4 regions of the Polaromonas sp. P4_F4 genome follow, and region 1 is predicted to be linked to each of the others. Evidence: predicted binding sites of a transcription regulator. Region 1 holds the regulator's gene; each other region holds the start of a gene.
The links. Region 1 encodes LexA, which represses DNA repair genes until DNA is damaged. Its sites were predicted from a motif close to ACTGTATNNNNATACAGT; they were not measured.
Positions count from the first base shown of each region.

Region 2: recA (recombinase RecA) is a predicted target of LexA. The motif match lies at 1,885-1,902, and genes of this name have one in related genera.
Region 3: AC1DUR_RS21300 (DUF4007 family protein) is a predicted target of LexA. The motif match lies at 2,400-2,417, and genes of this name have one in related genera.
Region 4: AC1DUR_RS08445 (DNA topoisomerase IV subunit B) is a predicted target of LexA. The motif match lies at 2,330-2,347, and genes of this name have one in related genera.

Region 1 covers NZ_JBFUJO010000016.1:112,930-116,747, reverse strand. The annotation lists gene AC1DUR_RS17160 (D-2-hydroxyacid dehydrogenase family protein) at 1-246, opposite strand, end outside; gene AC1DUR_RS17155 (hypothetical protein) at 438-806, opposite strand; gene lexA (transcriptional repressor LexA) at 956-1,660, opposite strand; gene AC1DUR_RS17145 (asparaginase) at 1,820-2,770, shown strand; gene adk (adenylate kinase) at 2,822-3,478, opposite strand; gene kdsB (3-deoxy-manno-octulosonate cytidylyltransferase) at 3,672-3,818, opposite strand, start outside.
Region 2 covers NZ_JBFUJO010000002.1:243,657-247,474, forward strand. The annotation lists gene AC1DUR_RS03750 (sensor histidine kinase) at 1-127, opposite strand, end outside; gene AC1DUR_RS03755 (response regulator) at 370-1,044, opposite strand; gene AC1DUR_RS03760 (MarR family winged helix-turn-helix transcriptional regulator) at 1,274-1,780, opposite strand; gene recA (recombinase RecA) at 1,967-3,094, shown strand; gene recX (recombination regulator RecX) at 3,219-3,692, shown strand; gene AC1DUR_RS03775 (sensor histidine kinase) at 3,733-3,818, opposite strand, start outside.
Region 3 covers NZ_JBFUJO010000025.1:49,611-53,428, reverse strand. The annotation lists gene AC1DUR_RS21310 (glycoside hydrolase family 5 protein) at 1-397, opposite strand, end outside; gene gph (phosphoglycolate phosphatase) at 1,140-1,856, opposite strand; gene AC1DUR_RS21300 (DUF4007 family protein) at 2,592-3,512, shown strand; gene AC1DUR_RS21295 (ATP-binding protein) at 3,505-3,818, shown strand, end outside.
Region 4 covers NZ_JBFUJO010000006.1:27,088-30,905, forward strand. The annotation lists gene AC1DUR_RS08440 (lytic transglycosylase domain-containing protein) at 1-190, opposite strand, end outside; gene AC1DUR_RS08445 (DNA topoisomerase IV subunit B) at 304-2,283, opposite strand; gene AC1DUR_RS08450 (MFS transporter) at 2,442-3,701, shown strand.

The sequences.
Region 1 (3,818 bases):
ATGGCTGCCAACGCGGCCGGTCTGGGCAATCAGCTTGAGTTTGGGCAGTTTTTCAATTACCTGCCTGTTCAGCTGCGTCCGTTCGCGAATCAGCACGATTACATCGGCATCCTTGAGTCGGACGGACAGCTGGCCTATGCCTTTGACCGTGTTGGTGTAGACCTTGGCAGGGTATGCATCCAGTTTGGCCGCGCAGTTCAGTTTTCGCACGGCATCCTGATAGTCATCGAGGATCACAATATTCATGCCGATATTGTGCCTGCAAGATTTTTCTTCCCTCCGAACCGTGGCGCCTGAAAGCCGTCAACTTGTATCGGAAGGAAACCTGTTCCCCATGCCCCTGCAGTTCAGGGGCCGATGAGTGCGCGGCGCCACGGTGCCACGGTGCCGTGGGCTAACGGCCGTGGCAGGCTCAAAGTGTCAAAGGCGCACCGGCTTTACTGGACTGCGGTCTCACGTTGAGCCATGCGCTCGAGTTCTGCACAGACGTCAGACATGCGACCGGATATGACCATGCGGCCAGCGCAAGCGGGGCCGACGGCCGCGTCAAACTCGCGCACCACCTTCAAGCGGCTGGTGGCGGAGGTTTTTGCTGCCGCGGCATGTGCGGCGGCCGCGCACCGCCGGGAGGGAGTGCTGCCAGGCTTGAAGGGCACGGCCAGCTGATGGGGTGTGCGCCGGGTGCGGGCCGGGGCGGAAAACGGGTCTGAAGCGGACTGCGCAGGCACAAACCACGCCGCCAGGGCCTGCATGGGGGCAAGCAAAACCGAGAATACGGGTGAATTTGAAAAACTGACGATTCCCATGATGAACTCCTGAATTAGAGAGGCTTGCGCCCCAATGTTTACAGGCAGGATTTCGGGCTGGCTAAATCGCCAGTGGGGCCGCAACGCCAGGGTGTTGGCCAATCAATGACCAAACGCCCGCCACCTGTCGTGCGACCAGAAAGGGTTGTCTAGATGAGCATGGTGTTGCGGATCAAACCAACCGCGAGGCCCTCGAGCTCGAAGGGTTCGCCGGGCTCGACCACAATGGTTTTGAAATCCGGGTTCTCAGGCAACAATTCAATCAGATGCTTGGTGCGCCGAAAACGCTTGACCGTCACTTCGTCGCCGATACGGGCCACGACAATTTGGCCGTTCCTGGCTTCCTTGGCCTGTTTGACGGCCAGCAGATCGCCGTCCATGATGCCGGCATCCCGCATGCTCATGCCGCGCACCTTGAGCAGGTAATCAGGTTGTCGCTGAAACAGGCTGCTTTCAAAATAATAGGTCTGCTCGATGTGTTCCTGCGCGAGAATCGGGCTGCCAGCAGCAACCCGCCCCACCAGAGGCAGGGCGAGTTGGGCCAGGCTTTGCAACGGCAGGGAAAACTGTTTGACTCTGGACTCATGGATGGAGCGCAAGGTGTCGCTGCGCAGGCGTATGCCGCGCGAAGTGCCGCTGACCAGTTCAATCACGCCTTTGCGGGCCAGGGCTTGCAGGTGCTCTTCAGCGGCGTTGGCGGATTTGAAGCCCAATTCGTTGGCGATTTCGGCGCGGGTTGGCGGAGCGCCGGTGCGGGCGATGGCACTCTGGATCAATTCCAGGATTTGCTGCTGCCGAGCTGTGAGCTTGGGACCTTCGGAGGATAAATGCGGAAATTCGTTCAGGATGCTCATGACCGGGACTCCTTGATTCGTCAGCCTGGATTGGGTTGGATGCACCGGCCCGCTGAGGGATGACCGCGTACCTTGCCTTGTATTTACCTGTTTTAATATCCAGTACCTGTATTTTCATCCAGTTTTTCAAAGAACGCAAGTCCCCTTCTTATCCTTCTTATGAATCGTCAAACCATTGTGATTTTGGGTACCGGCGGCACGATTGCCGGCCGGGCCGCGACCGCCTCGGACAACATCGGCTACACCGCCGCAGAGGTTGGTATTGATCGGCTGGTGGCGGCGATTCCCGGGCTGGCCGAAGCCGGCCCTGTGGTCACCGAGCAGGTTGCGCAGCTCGATAGCAAGGACATGAGCTTTGCCGTGTGGGCGAAGCTGGCCGGGCGCGTCAACCACTTTCTGGCGCAGCCTGATGTCGAGGGGATCGTCATTGTCCACGGCACCGACACGCTGGAAGAAACCGCGTATTTTTTACAGGCGGTGTGCAGCCCCGCCAAGCCGGTGGTGCTGACTTGCGCCATGCGTCCGGCCACGGCCCTGGTACCGGACGGCCCGCAGAACATGCTGGATGCCGTGGCCGTGGCCCGCCACGCCGGCGCCAGGGGCGTGGTGGCCGTATGCGCTGGCACCATCCATACAGCGCGGGACGTGCAGAAGGTGCATCCCTACCGGCTGGACGCCTTCAGTTCGGGCGATGCGGGCCCGCTGGGCTATGTCGAAGAAGGGCGCCTGAGGTTATTGAGGAGTTGGCCTGAAGCTGACGAAAACCGGGCGCCGGACACCCTGAAAATAATAGCGGCCCTGGGCAGCGGGGCTGACTGGCCGCATGTTGAGATCGTCATGAGCCATGCCGGTGCCAGTGGCGCAGTGGTGGAAGCCCTGATGTCGCGGGGAGTGCGGGGCCTGGTTGTCGCCACAACGGGCAACGGCACCATCCATCATGCGCTGGAAGCTGCTTTGCTCCAGGCACAGGCCAGCGGCATCACGGTGGTTCGCGCCACGCGCTGCCCCGACGGCCAGGTGCTGCCCAAGCCGGGGGATCTCATTCCCGATTCAAAGGGGCTCAGCCCGGTGAAGGCGCGGGTGGACCTGATGCTCCGCCTGCTGAGCTGAGGCCCGGTGCATGCCGTTCAGGAGAACGGCCCGATGAGGCTTTGGGCCGCCTCAGCTCGACAGGGCCTTGAAGGCTCTTTCCGTGATTTCATCGACCCCGCCCATGCCGCTGATGGCGCGGTATTTGGGGGCGGCGTGGGGCGAAGTTTTCGCCCAGCTTGAGTAGTACTCCACCAGTGGACGGGTTTGCGCGCTGTAAACCTCCAGCCGCTTGCGCACGGTCTCTTCCTTGTCGTCTTCGCGCTGGATCAGCGGCTCACCGGTGACATCATCCTTGCCTTCGACTTTGGGCGGGTTGTATTTCACGTGGTAGGTGCGGCCCGAGGCCGTGTGCGAGCGGCGCCCGCTCATGCGCTCGATGATGGCTTCAAAAGGCACATCGATTTCAAGCACATAGTCAATCTTCACGCCGGCAGCTTTCATGGCGTCGGCTTGTGGAATGGTGCGGGGAAAACCGTCAAACAGGAAGCCATTGGCGCAGTCGGGCTGGGCAATGCGTTCCTTCACCAGGTTGATGATCAGGTCATCGCTCACGAGCGCGCCGGCGTCCATGACTTTTTTGGCTTCTATGCCTAGCGGGGTTCCTGCCTTGACGGCTGCACGCAGCATGTCACCGGTGGAAATCTGGGGGATGCCGTACTTTTGGCAGATGAAGGTCGCTTGCGTCCCCTTGCCCGCGCCAGGCGCGCCCAACAAAATCAGTCTCATGGATGTCCTCGGATTTTTATGAATTCAGGAAGTCAACCCGGGAGTTCGGCGCGCCGGTATCTCCATGGGCTGCTTGACAGGTGTTGAGGGCTGCCAGCACGTCATGCAAACCTCACCCCTGCTTTTTGTACAAGGATAGCATGTACACCCCTGACGGCAGCTTACACAGACGCCGGGGTGAGCTGGCTGGCCGCTATGAAAAGAGCTCGCGTGCCCTGGCCAGATCTTCCGGCGTATCCACACCCAGGCCCGGTGCCTTATCGGTAATGTGCACGGCAATCCGGTACCCATGCCAGAGGGCGCGCAATTGTTCCAGTGACTCCAGTTGCTCCAGCGGCGC
Region 2 (3,818 bases), on a different contig from region 1:
CGGCAATGTTTTGCGCCACCAGCCAGGTCAGCGCCAGACTGATCGGCCACAGCAGCAGCAGCGGCGTGAGCATCCAGTCGAGGATCTCGCCAAACAGGCTGCGCCGCTCGCGCTGGAAGAGTCTCAGGGCCACAGGACTGTTTGCCCCCACGCTCCCCACTTCGTGTGGTTCGCTGCCCCCCGAGGGGGCCGCCCGCCTGCAGTCCGGCAAAGCCGGTCCTGCGGCTTGAGCTTGCCAAGGCGGATTACCGTTGGCGACCCATGAATTTGCAAGTCGGGGCCGCGGAACCGGCTTTGCCGGGCCGCAGGCGCAGCGGCCCCCTCGGGGGGCAGAGAGCTACACGCAGTGAGCGAACGTGGGGGCACCATTTAATTTGGGATTTTCTCAAGGCAGTAGCCCAGGCCGCGCACCGTCGCAATGCGTATCGGCCCTTTTTCAATCTTCTTGCGCAGGCGGTGGATATAGACCTCGATGGCGTTGTTGCTGACTTCCTCGCCCCACTCGCACAGGCGCTCGACCAGCTGGTCCTTGCTCACCAGGCGGCCGGCGCGCTGCAGCAGCACTTCGAGAAGGCCCAGTTCGCGCGCCGACAGCTCCACCATCTGGCCGTCAATGGTGGCGACCCGCCCGGCCTGGTCATAGACCAGCGGGCCGTGCTTGATGGTGCTGCTGGCGCCGCCCATGCCGCGGCGGGTCAGGGCGCGCACGCGCGCTTCGAGTTCCTGCAGTGAAAAGGGCTTGGCCATGTAGTCGTCCGCGCCGTAGTCCAGGCCCTTGACGCGTTCTTCCACGCTGTCGGCCGCGGTGAGTATCAGCACCGGCAGTGCCGAGCCGCGCGCACGCAGCCTTTTCAGCACTTCCAGCCCATGCATGCGCGGCAGGCCCAGGTCGAGAATCAGCAAATCAAATTCCGTGTTGGTGAGCAGCGCGGCATCGGCCTCGGTGCCGCTCGCTACATGGTCCGCCGCCGCGCCCGACGCGCGCAGGGTGCGCAGCAGGCCATCGGCTAGAACCTGGTCGTCTTCGGCAATCAGAATACGCATGGCTGTCTCCAGATATCAGCCCGCGGCAGGGCCTGCGGACGGTGTTTTTTGGTTCTCCATCAAATTCTAGGCTTTTGCGGTCATGGGTTTGCTTACGAAATAGAGCCCCCACGCTTTTCACTGCGTGTAATGCGCTGCCCCCCGAGGGGGCGCTGCGCCTGCGGCCCGGCTGAGCCGGTTCCGCGGCCCCTGCTGGCCCAGGCGGGGAAGGGCCATCGCTGCTTACCATTCACGCCCCCGCATACGCCTCCAGCCCCAGCGCTACCACCGTCGCCACATCGGCCCCCACCGCCTGCCGGAACTCCTCTTCGGTCTGGCGCACCGCGCGCCGGAAGGCATCCAGCCAGAGCAGGCCCGATTCGGTGAACACCACGCGGCGTGCGCGTTTGTCATGGGGGTCGGGCTGGCGCGTGACCAGCCCCCAGGCCTCGCACTGGTCGACCAGATCGCCCATGGCCTGTTTGCTCATGCCGGCGCTCGTCGCCAGGTCTGTCAGGCGCGAGCCGCCCACCGCCAGGTGCCGCGTGATGTGGATATGGGCGGCGCCCACCTGGTTGCGCGCCGCCAGATTGGACAGTGCCAGCGGCACGTCCGCATTGCTGGCCATCAGTGACAGCACGCGTTCGTCAAAGCGGCGCAGGGCGTGGCCGAGCAGGCGCCCCAGGTGGGTGAGGCGCCAGCCGGGTTCGGCGACACCGGGTGGGCTGGTCATCGCCTGGGCATCCATGTTGGGCATCCGGGTATGGTAGCCCAAGGCAGTGCAATTGATCAGGGAAACTGACTAAAAATATGGTTTACTTATTTTTATAGCGCCCATAAAGTACTGGTCATGCATCCAGCGCTGTAATTAAAAGCAGAAACGACTGGGAACCCTGCAAAGAGTTTGAATTCTTTTAAGTTATTGATTTTCAAGGAGTTTTTTATGGAACTGACCAGCAAGCTGAATCCCGCCCAAAACCCTGCGCAAACCGCCGCCCTGAACACCGAAAAAGCCAAGGCCCTGCAGGCCGCGCTGGCCCAGATCGAAAAGCAGTTCGGCAAAGGCACCATCATGAAGCTGGGTGCTGGCGAGGTGATCGAGGACATCCAGGTGGTCTCCACCGGCTCGCTGGGTCTGGACATTGCCTTGGGCGTCGGCGGCCTGCCGCGCGGCCGGGTGGTTGAAATCTACGGCCCGGAGTCGTCGGGCAAAACCACGCTGACCTTGCAGGTGATTGCCGAAATGCAAAAACTGGGCGGCACCTGCGCCTTCGTCGACGCCGAGCACGCGCTGGACATCCAGTACGCGCAAAAGCTGGGCGTCAACCTGCAGGAACTGCTGATCAGCCAGCCCGACACTGGCGAGCAGGCGCTGGAAATCGTTGATTCGCTGACCCGCTCAGGCGCGGTGGACCTGATCGTGGTTGACTCGGTGGCAGCCCTCACGCCCAAGGCCGAACTCGAAGGCGAAATGGGCGACTCACTGCCCGGCCTGCAGGCCCGCCTGATGAGCCAGGCGCTGCGCAAGCTGACCGCCACCATCAAGAAGGCCAACTGCATGGTGATCTTCATCAACCAGATCCGCATGAAGATCGGTGTGATGTTCGGCTCGCCCGAAACCACCACCGGCGGCAATGCGCTCAAGTTCTACGCGTCGGTGCGTCTGGACATCCGCCGCATCGGCTCCATCAAGAAAGGCGAAGAGGTGATCGGCAACGAAACCCGCGTCAAGGTGGTCAAGAACAAGGTGGCGTCGCCCTTCAAGACGGCGGAGTTCGACATCCTGTACGGTGAAGGCATCAGCCGCCTGGGCGAGGTGCTGGACCTGGGTGTGGCCGGCCACATCGTCGAGAAAGCCGGCGCCTGGTATGCCTTCAACGGCGAAAAAATCGGCCAGGGCCGCGACAACTCGCGGGAATTCCTCAAGGAGAACCCGGACCTCGCGATTGAAATCGAAAACAAGGTGCGCGAGTCGCTGGGCGTGCCGCTGATCGCCGTGGCTGCCGCCGAGACGGGCGACAAGCCGGACAAGGCCGCCAAGGCCGAAAAACCCGCCAAAGCGGCTGCCTGATCCGGCTTTTTACAGGGCAAGTCAGGCGTGGACCTCAAGGTGACGGATGTGGGGCTATGAGAATAATAGCAACTGCGTGCCGCCACAAGCCTTGTACCCGTGCCCCACGCCTGCCGACCGAGCCATGACCTCCGACAAGCCAGCCGCCCCGACGGGCTTCAAGCTCTCGCTCAAGGGCCGCGCCCTGCGCTTGCTGGCGGCCCGCGAGCATTCGCGGGCCGAGCTGGAATGCAAGCTCACACCCCACGAAGAAACGCCGGGCCAACTGGCGCAGGTGCTCGATGACTTGCAGGCCAAAGACTTCATCAGCGAGGCGCGGGTGGTCGAGTCGGTGATCAACCGGCGCGCCGGCCGCTACGGCGCGGCGCGCATACGCCATGAGCTGCTGAACAAGGGGCTGGGCGCGGAGGTGGTGGCCGGGGCGATGGACAGCCTCAAGGCCGGTGAACTCGAACGAGCCCGCGACATCTGGCGCAAGAAGTTCGATGGCCCGGCCCTGGACGCGGCCGGGCGCGCCAGGCAAATGCGTTTTCTGGCGGCGCGCGGTTTTGGCGGTGACGTGATTCGCCGCGTCGTTTCTCAATCAGAAGACGACTAGGAACTAAATGCAGATGGCGGCGCGGGCGCCGTGTTGGCGCCTACCCGGAATCAGCCTCAACGGGCCAGAGCAACTGAATGTGCAGGCCTTTGCCCTCGGGGCCTTCGCCAAGCGATATTTCGATCC
Region 3 (3,818 bases), on a different contig from region 1:
ACTCGTAACCCGGATGAAATGCGCCCGGGCTGCCGATGGCAGCGATGGCTGCAGCATTGGCAGAGGTACCGGGCAGCATGGGCTGCAACAACTCCCACTGGATGGGCAGGCGGTTCTTGGCGTAGCCATTGGCCGCCAGGTAAGCGACGTCCTGCGCACGCGGCACGGTGAAGTTGAGGTTGGGTGCCGTGCTCATGCCGAAGCGCAAACCGGGCTTGGCCCACTCCATGCCGGAAAGATTGGTGCCCATGGGCACGCCCGAAATCGTGGTCGTTGGTGGGGGGGGCGTGGTAGTCCCGCCCGGGATCGTCTTGATGGGGCGCCCGGCCGAGGCCACGCCCAAGCCACCGAGAGCGGCCGCCGCAACGGCGGCCTTTGAAAATTCACGTCTTTGCATGAGGAATCCTTCAATTTGCAGGTGGGCGCTTCCTGCGCCAGGGGCCGGCCTGACAAAAAAAGAACAAGTCGGCAAATTCACGCTTGTTACAGCGGCGGGTGTACTGTGAAGCGACTCGCGCAAGCTCGGCAGCTGTGTGTGCTGGCGCACACTATTTGTAAGAATTCACCTACGTGCATTAAGGTGGTTTTGACATTGGCGAAATGCGAGGCTGTAGGAAGACTCCTACGGCCCATTTGAAGCTTTCGTGCTCGTTTTACCGTCACAAACCTTCTTCCATGCACCACAAAGTTTGCGGATTTCAGAAAATTGTTTGTAGGCGCATTCCTACAAGCCTCGTTGCACCGCAAAGGCTGAAACGAGACCGTGAATGTAGGACGAGACTTACAGCAGGCTAGCCGCAGCAAGCTCGACAATAAAGTGTGAAAATGAGCCAATTGCGGGAAGGCATACCCCGATGGCGGTCGGAAGCAACAGGAAAAATGTTAAAAATATCTGATATTCGAAACACAAAGTATTGCGTTGATTACAGTTTTTTTACCTTTTCACCCACCCCGACCACTTTCCGGGGTCGATGGCGCGCACCGGGAGAGGCTTCAATCAAGCAAGGCTTCAACGAGGGGCAGAATGCCCAAGAATGTGCCACCCGTTCAGGCGCATAGCCCGCCCGAAGGACCGCCGGGGGCACGCGCTGTTGGCGCGCCCGTTCAGGCCGAGGCCGCACCCGTCATGGCGGCCATTGCTATTGCCATTGCAACTGCGCCAGCGAGTCGACAAACCCATCAGCATCCACGGCACGCACCGGCTCGCCGTGGTTGTAGCCGTAAGTGACCAGCACCACGGGACAACCGGCCGCGCGGGCAGCCCGGGCATCATTGCTGGAGTCGCCAATCATCAAGGTGCGGCCCGGTCGGGTTCCCAGGGCCTCGCAGGTTTTCAGCAGCGGCAGCGGGTCAGGCTTCTTGCGCTCGAACGAATCCCCGCCAAACACCTCGGCAAAAAAATCCTCCAACCCCTTGAGCTTGAGCAGCGGGCGCGCAAAGGCCGCCGGCTTGTTGGTCACGCAGGCCAGCTTGAGCCCGGCCCGCTGCAAGCCCCGCAGCCCTTCCGGAACACCCGGATAGACCACCGAATGCAGGCCACTGATGCGGTCATAGTGCCGTTGATAGCCCGCATAGGCCCGATCGTAATTGGCTGCTGAATTAATAGCTGGAGATGCCTGACTTTCCTGGACCCGAAGGTGATTCAATACCGAGCGGACCAAATGCTCCGAGCCCTTCCCGACCATGCGGCCCACCGTGGCGGCATCCAGCGGACGTGCCTTGAAGCCCTCCTCGGAAAAATCCGCCAGCATCAGGTTGAGCGCGGCCACAAAGTCTCCCACGGTGTCCACCATGGTGCCATCCAGATCGACAATGGCCGCGTCAAAGGCGCCCTGGTTCAACTTAATAGAGTTCACAACAAAGTAATAGAGTTCACAACAAACGCTTCATCTTAAGCGGAGCGCACTTAATAGAGTTCACAACAGCCGCGTATTCGACGCGAGAATGATGAATGGGCATGGTTTTGCGAATACCGGTGCAAACTGACCGCCGTTCCAGTATTCGTTGACCGGACTGCTGGTTGATGACCATTGACCCGGTCGCTTTGCAGTGCTTGCTGACGCTCACCACTGGCAGCTTTCTGGCTGGCCAGCAAGTCTCAGGAGGCGCTAGTTCGCCTGGCCTTCATCCCGTGTTTGCAATCAATACGCCTCCGGAAAGAACACTGCCGACATTGCTCTGGCCCTGGACGCGATGGAAGCCAACCGTACTGGACTTGACCCGCTTCGTAGACCCTTTTCGGGTTTCTCGATGCCGCAACCACGTGCATCTTGGCCTGCTGGGCCCACCGGCATTCGAGCAGCTTTGCACAGGAAGCTGAAATATGTCCACAAAACGGGCCAAATCCCCCTCCTTACTCCGCAGGGGTTTGCAGCTACTAATAACATAGCCAGCTGAATACTGTATATAATCACAGCAATCGAGTATCACAATGACTTGAACTAAGCGTTTTCCCTCTGAACATCGGCTGAGAGGCTTATTTTTGTGACGATTTCAGCATTACTATTTCCGCACAGTGCAGACGTGTGCACAGCCATTTTGTGACGTCACAGACCCGTCGCCTGGTGAAGGTCTCCAGTTAGAATCCCGCTATGGGGAAAAACAAAAAAACGGCCGGCCCAACAGCCCACTTTTCAGGGCATGAGACCTTCCCGCTGCGTCAGATGTGGCTCAAAAAAGCATTCGAGCAGTCTGTCGGCCACGTTGTCCCCAAGACTGTTTTTGCTGACGAAAATGCCATCTCCTCATTTGGTGTCGGCAAAAACATGGTGGCTGCGATCCGTCATTGGGCGTTGGCATGCGACGTAATGCGTGATGACGCTCCCAACGGCTACACAATCACTAAGACTGCCATCGCCATCTTTGACGATGCGGGTTTGGACCCATATTCAGAGAACCCCAACACCGCTTGGTATGCGCATTGGTGGCTCGCGGGCAAAGGCAACCGCGCAACCACGTGGCATTGGCTTTTTAACCACGTCACCTCTCCGATCTTCTCCCGCGAAGAGCTTGAGGCACCGCTAGCGGAATACGCCCGCCGGCTCGACGCCAATCGCAAGCTGTCGCCCGCCACGCTGTCGAGGGACATAGAGACCTGCATTCGCAGCTATGCCCCGCGCCTGTCGGGTGGCACTCCCGAGGACTACGCTGAGCCGATGCTCGCCGAGCTCGGCTTGATCTATGAGGAGCACCGTGGACACTTCGCGTTTCGTCGCGGCCCCAAGGCCACCCTCAGCGACGGCATGTTCACCTACGCTTTGCTCGATTATTGGAAAACCGCGGCCCCCGGCCTGAGTTCGCTTGCATTCGAGTCCATCGCTTATGGCGAAGGCTCCCCCGGACGAGTGTTCAAGCTTGACGAGGATTCCGTGGCCGAGAGACTCCTCAATTTGGACGCCCTCACCAAAGGGGCCTTGTCATGGACGGACACCGCGGGGCTCAGGCAGGTGCACCGCAAAGAAGAAAAGATGGCCGGCCTCAGTGAAGCCATGATCGAAAGAGCTTATGGCTGAGGCGCACGACAAACTCAGCGACATCGTTCGCATCGCTCGGCATTACCAACGCTCGATCCGCATCGACATCGACTACGGCCGCCCGGACGCGTTGGATGGCTACATCTGCCATGGCACGGCGTCGGGAGTGCTAGAGGGGATGTGCCGGCAAATCGCCGACACCAATCAACGGGCATTCACGTGGACGGGACCATTTGGCGGAGGAAAATCCTCCTTGGCCGTGGCCCTCGCGAGCGCTCTCGGCCCCAACAAAGCGCTGCGCGCGAAAGCTCGAGAAGTCCTGCGCCTGGACGCGCAGCCAACGTT
Region 4 (3,818 bases), on a different contig from region 1:
TGCCGACTGCCTTGCCGCTTTTGGCAACATTGTTGCCTGCGCTGAAGCTTTCAGCCCCGCGAAAGAAAAGCTCATAGCGCTCATCCAGCCGTATCGCCGAAAAGTGGGCAACGCCCCCGGCATCTACATAGCCCCAGATATCGGCACGGGCCGGAGTGACGTGCAAACCCGCAAGCAGCATGACCAGCATGGGCAACAGCAGCGCGCGCCAGCGGACAGGGCTACGCGGCGCCGGCGTCCCCGCCAACACGCGGGATGCCGATGCCAGGTGCAAAAGCGAAAACAACTTCAGGGGGAAATTCATCAAATATCGATCTCCACGGCATCGCCGTGCAACTCCATCAGTTCGCGTCGCGCCGCAGCCTCGCCTTTACCCATCAGCTTGGTGATCAGATTTTCAGTTTGCAGAAAATCAAAATTGCCCAACTGCACGGGTAGCAGGCGCCGGGTGTCCGGGTTGAGCGTGGTTTCCCACAACTGTTCCGCACTCATTTCGCCCAGCCCCTTGAAGCGGCTGATGCTCCAGGCGTTCTCACGCACGCCGTCCTTGCGCAACTTGTCCAATATGGCGGTCAATTCGCCTTCGTCCAGGGCATACACCTTGGACGCCGGCTTTTTACCTCGCGCAGGAGCATCCACCCGAAACAGCGGCGGACGCGCCACATACACATTACCAGCTTCAATCAGTTTGGGGAAGTGCCGGAAAAAGAGGGTCAGCAACAGCACCTGGATGTGCGAGCCGTCTACGTCGGCGTCGCTGAGGATGCAGACCTTGCCGTAGCGCAGGCCGCTCAGGTCCGGCGTGTCATGGGGGCCATGCGGATCGACGCCGATGGCCACGGCAATATCGTGGATTTCCGTATTGGCGAACAGCCTGTCACGCTCGACCTCCCAGGTATTGAGCACCTTGCCGCGCAGCGGCAAGATGGCCTGACTTTCCTTGTCGCGCCCCATCTTGGCACTACCGCCCGCCGAGTCGCCCTCGACCAGGAAGACCTCGTTGTGTGCCAGGTCCTTGCTTTCACAATCGGTCAGCTTGCCCGGCAGCACGGCCACGCCGGAGCCCTTGCGTTTTTCAACCTTCTGGCCGGCCTTCTGGCGGGTTTGCGCGGCCTTGATGGCGAGTTCGGCCAGTTTTCTCCCGTAGTCGACATGCTGGTTCAGCCACAGCTCCAGCGTGGGGCGCACAAAGCTCGACACCAGCCGCACCGCATCGCGCGAGTTCAGGCGTTCCTTGATCTGACCCTGAAACTGCGGGTCCAGCACCTTGGCGGAAAGCACATAACTGGCCCGGGCAAACACATCCTCAGGCAGCAACTTGACGCCCTTGGGCAGCAGCGAATGCAAATCGATAAAGCTCTTGACGGCAGTGAACAAGCCATCGCGCAGTCCGCTTTCGTGCGTACCGCCGGCACTGGTCGGGATCAGGTTGACGTAGCTTTCGCGCATGGGCTGACCGTCTTCGGTAAAGGCCACACACCACTGGGCGCCCTCACCCTCGGCAAAACTGTCGTGCGAGGCATCGGCAAAGCCCTCGCCCTCAAACATCGGAATCACCGGATCGGCAGTGAGGGTCTGCATCAGGTAGTCGCGCAGGCCGCCCTTGTAGGCCCAGGTCTGCGTTTCTTTGGTCTTCTCGTTGGTCAGCGTGACGGTCACACCAGGCATCAGCACGGCCTTGCTGCGCAGCAAATGCGTCAACTCGGTCATGGGCAGCGCGGCAGACTCGAAGTATTTGGCGTCCGGCCAGGCGCGCACGGAGGTACCGCATTTTCGGTCGCCTTCAACAGCCTTGCGCAACTGCAGTTTTTCAATGACATCGCCACCTGAAAACACCAGCCGGGCGACCATGCCTTCGCGGTAAGACATCACTTCAAGCCGTTTTGACAAGGCGTTGGTGACGCTCACCCCCACGCCGTGCAGGCCACCCGAGAAGCTGTAGGCGCCGCCCTTGCCCTTGTCGAACTTGCCACCGGCATGCAGGCGGGTGAACACCAGCTCGACCACCGGTGCTTTTTCTTCCGGGTGCAGGCCAAACGGGATGCCGCGCCCGTCGTCCTCCACGCTCACCGAGCCGTCGGTGTGCAGCGTGACCTTGATCTTTTTGCCATACCCGGCCAGCGCCTCGTCGGCCGAGTTGTCCAGAACCTCCTGAATGATGTGCAGCGGGTTGTCGGTGCGCGTATACATGCCCGGCCGCTGCTTGACGGGCTCCAGACCCTTGAGCACGCGGATCGAGCCTTCGGAATATTCGTTGCTTGCGGTAGATAGTTTGTCGGCCATGGCTGATGAGGAAATTGCGGCAATTGTAGACCGGGCCGCAAAAGTAACTGTACAAATATACAGCCATGCTAACCGAACCCGCCGGGCCGGACGGTTCCGCCACGCGGCGCACCGCCCGGCCGCCAGCACCTTGTGGACATTTTCGTTACAGTCTGCCCATGGCTTCCAACACCGCCCCTACTCCCGACGCGTCATCCTCTTCCTCTTCTTCCCAAACCCTGTCGATGCTTCAGGTGCTGGCCTGCGGCGCGGCGATTGTCACGCTGTCCATGGGTATACGCCATGGCTTCGGCCTCTGGCTTCAACCCATCACCCAGGCGCAGGGCTGGACGCGCGAGACCTTTGCTTTTGCCATTGCCGTGCAGAACCTGGCCTGGGGTGTTTTTGGCATCTTTGCCGGCATGGCGGCTGACCGCTTTGGCGCCTTCCGGGTGATTGTGGGTGGTGCGTTGCTGTACGCCCTGGGCCTCGTTGGCATGGCGCTGTCGCCCACGGGCCTGCTGTTCACGCTGACCGCCGGGGTGCTGATTGGCGCGGCGCAGGCAGGCACCACCTACGCGGTGATTTACGGCGTCATCGGGCGCAATATTTCCTCGGACAAGCGCTCCTGGGCCATGGGTGTGGCAGCGGCCGCAGGCTCGTTTGGCCAGTTTTTGATGGTGCCCGTCGAGGGTTTCCTGATCAGCAGCCTGGGCTGGAAAGAAGCCCTGCTGGCCCTGAGCATTGCAGTTTTGATGATCGTGCCCCTGGCGCTGGGGCTGCATGAGAGCGGGTTTGCGAGCGGCAAGCCGGCCAAACGCGAGCAAACCATCGGGCAGGCACTGCGGGAAGCCTTCAAGTACCCGAGCTTTCAATTGCTGATGGCCGGCTACTTCGTCTGCGGCTTCCAGGTGGTATTCATTGGCGTGCACATGCCCAGCTATCTGAAAGACAAGGGCCTGTCGCCCCAGGTGGCCAGTTATGCGCTGGCCCTGATCGGCCTCTTCAATGTGTTCGGCACCTACGTTGCCGGTTCGCTGGGCCAGAGAATTGCCAAACGAAAAATCCTGGCGACGATTTACCTGTCGCGAGCCATCGTCATCGCCGTGTTCCTGGCCGCCCCGTTGAGCCCCATGAGCGTTTATATCTTTGCCAGCGTGATGGGCTTGCTGTGGCTGTCGACCATTCCACCGACCAACGCCGTGGTGGCGCAAATTTTCGGCATCCAGCATATGTCCATGCTGGGCGGCTTTATTTTCTTCAGCCACCAGATCGGTTCCTTCCTGGGGGTCTGGCTGGGCGGCTACCTGTATGACCGCACCGGCAGCTACAACATTGTCTGGTACATCGCCATTGCGCTGGGTGTGTTTGCAGCACTGGTAAACCTGCCGGTGCGCGAAACCCCGATTTCGCGTGCCGGCCTGCCGCAGGGAGCGTAAGGTGGCCAAAAAGATCAGCTGGTGGGCGCTCGCGATCCTCGCATCGCTGGGCGTGTTTTCCCTTTACACGCGGCCTGATTTCCTCTTCACGCTGGCCAATCAGGTCTGGGCCTGTTT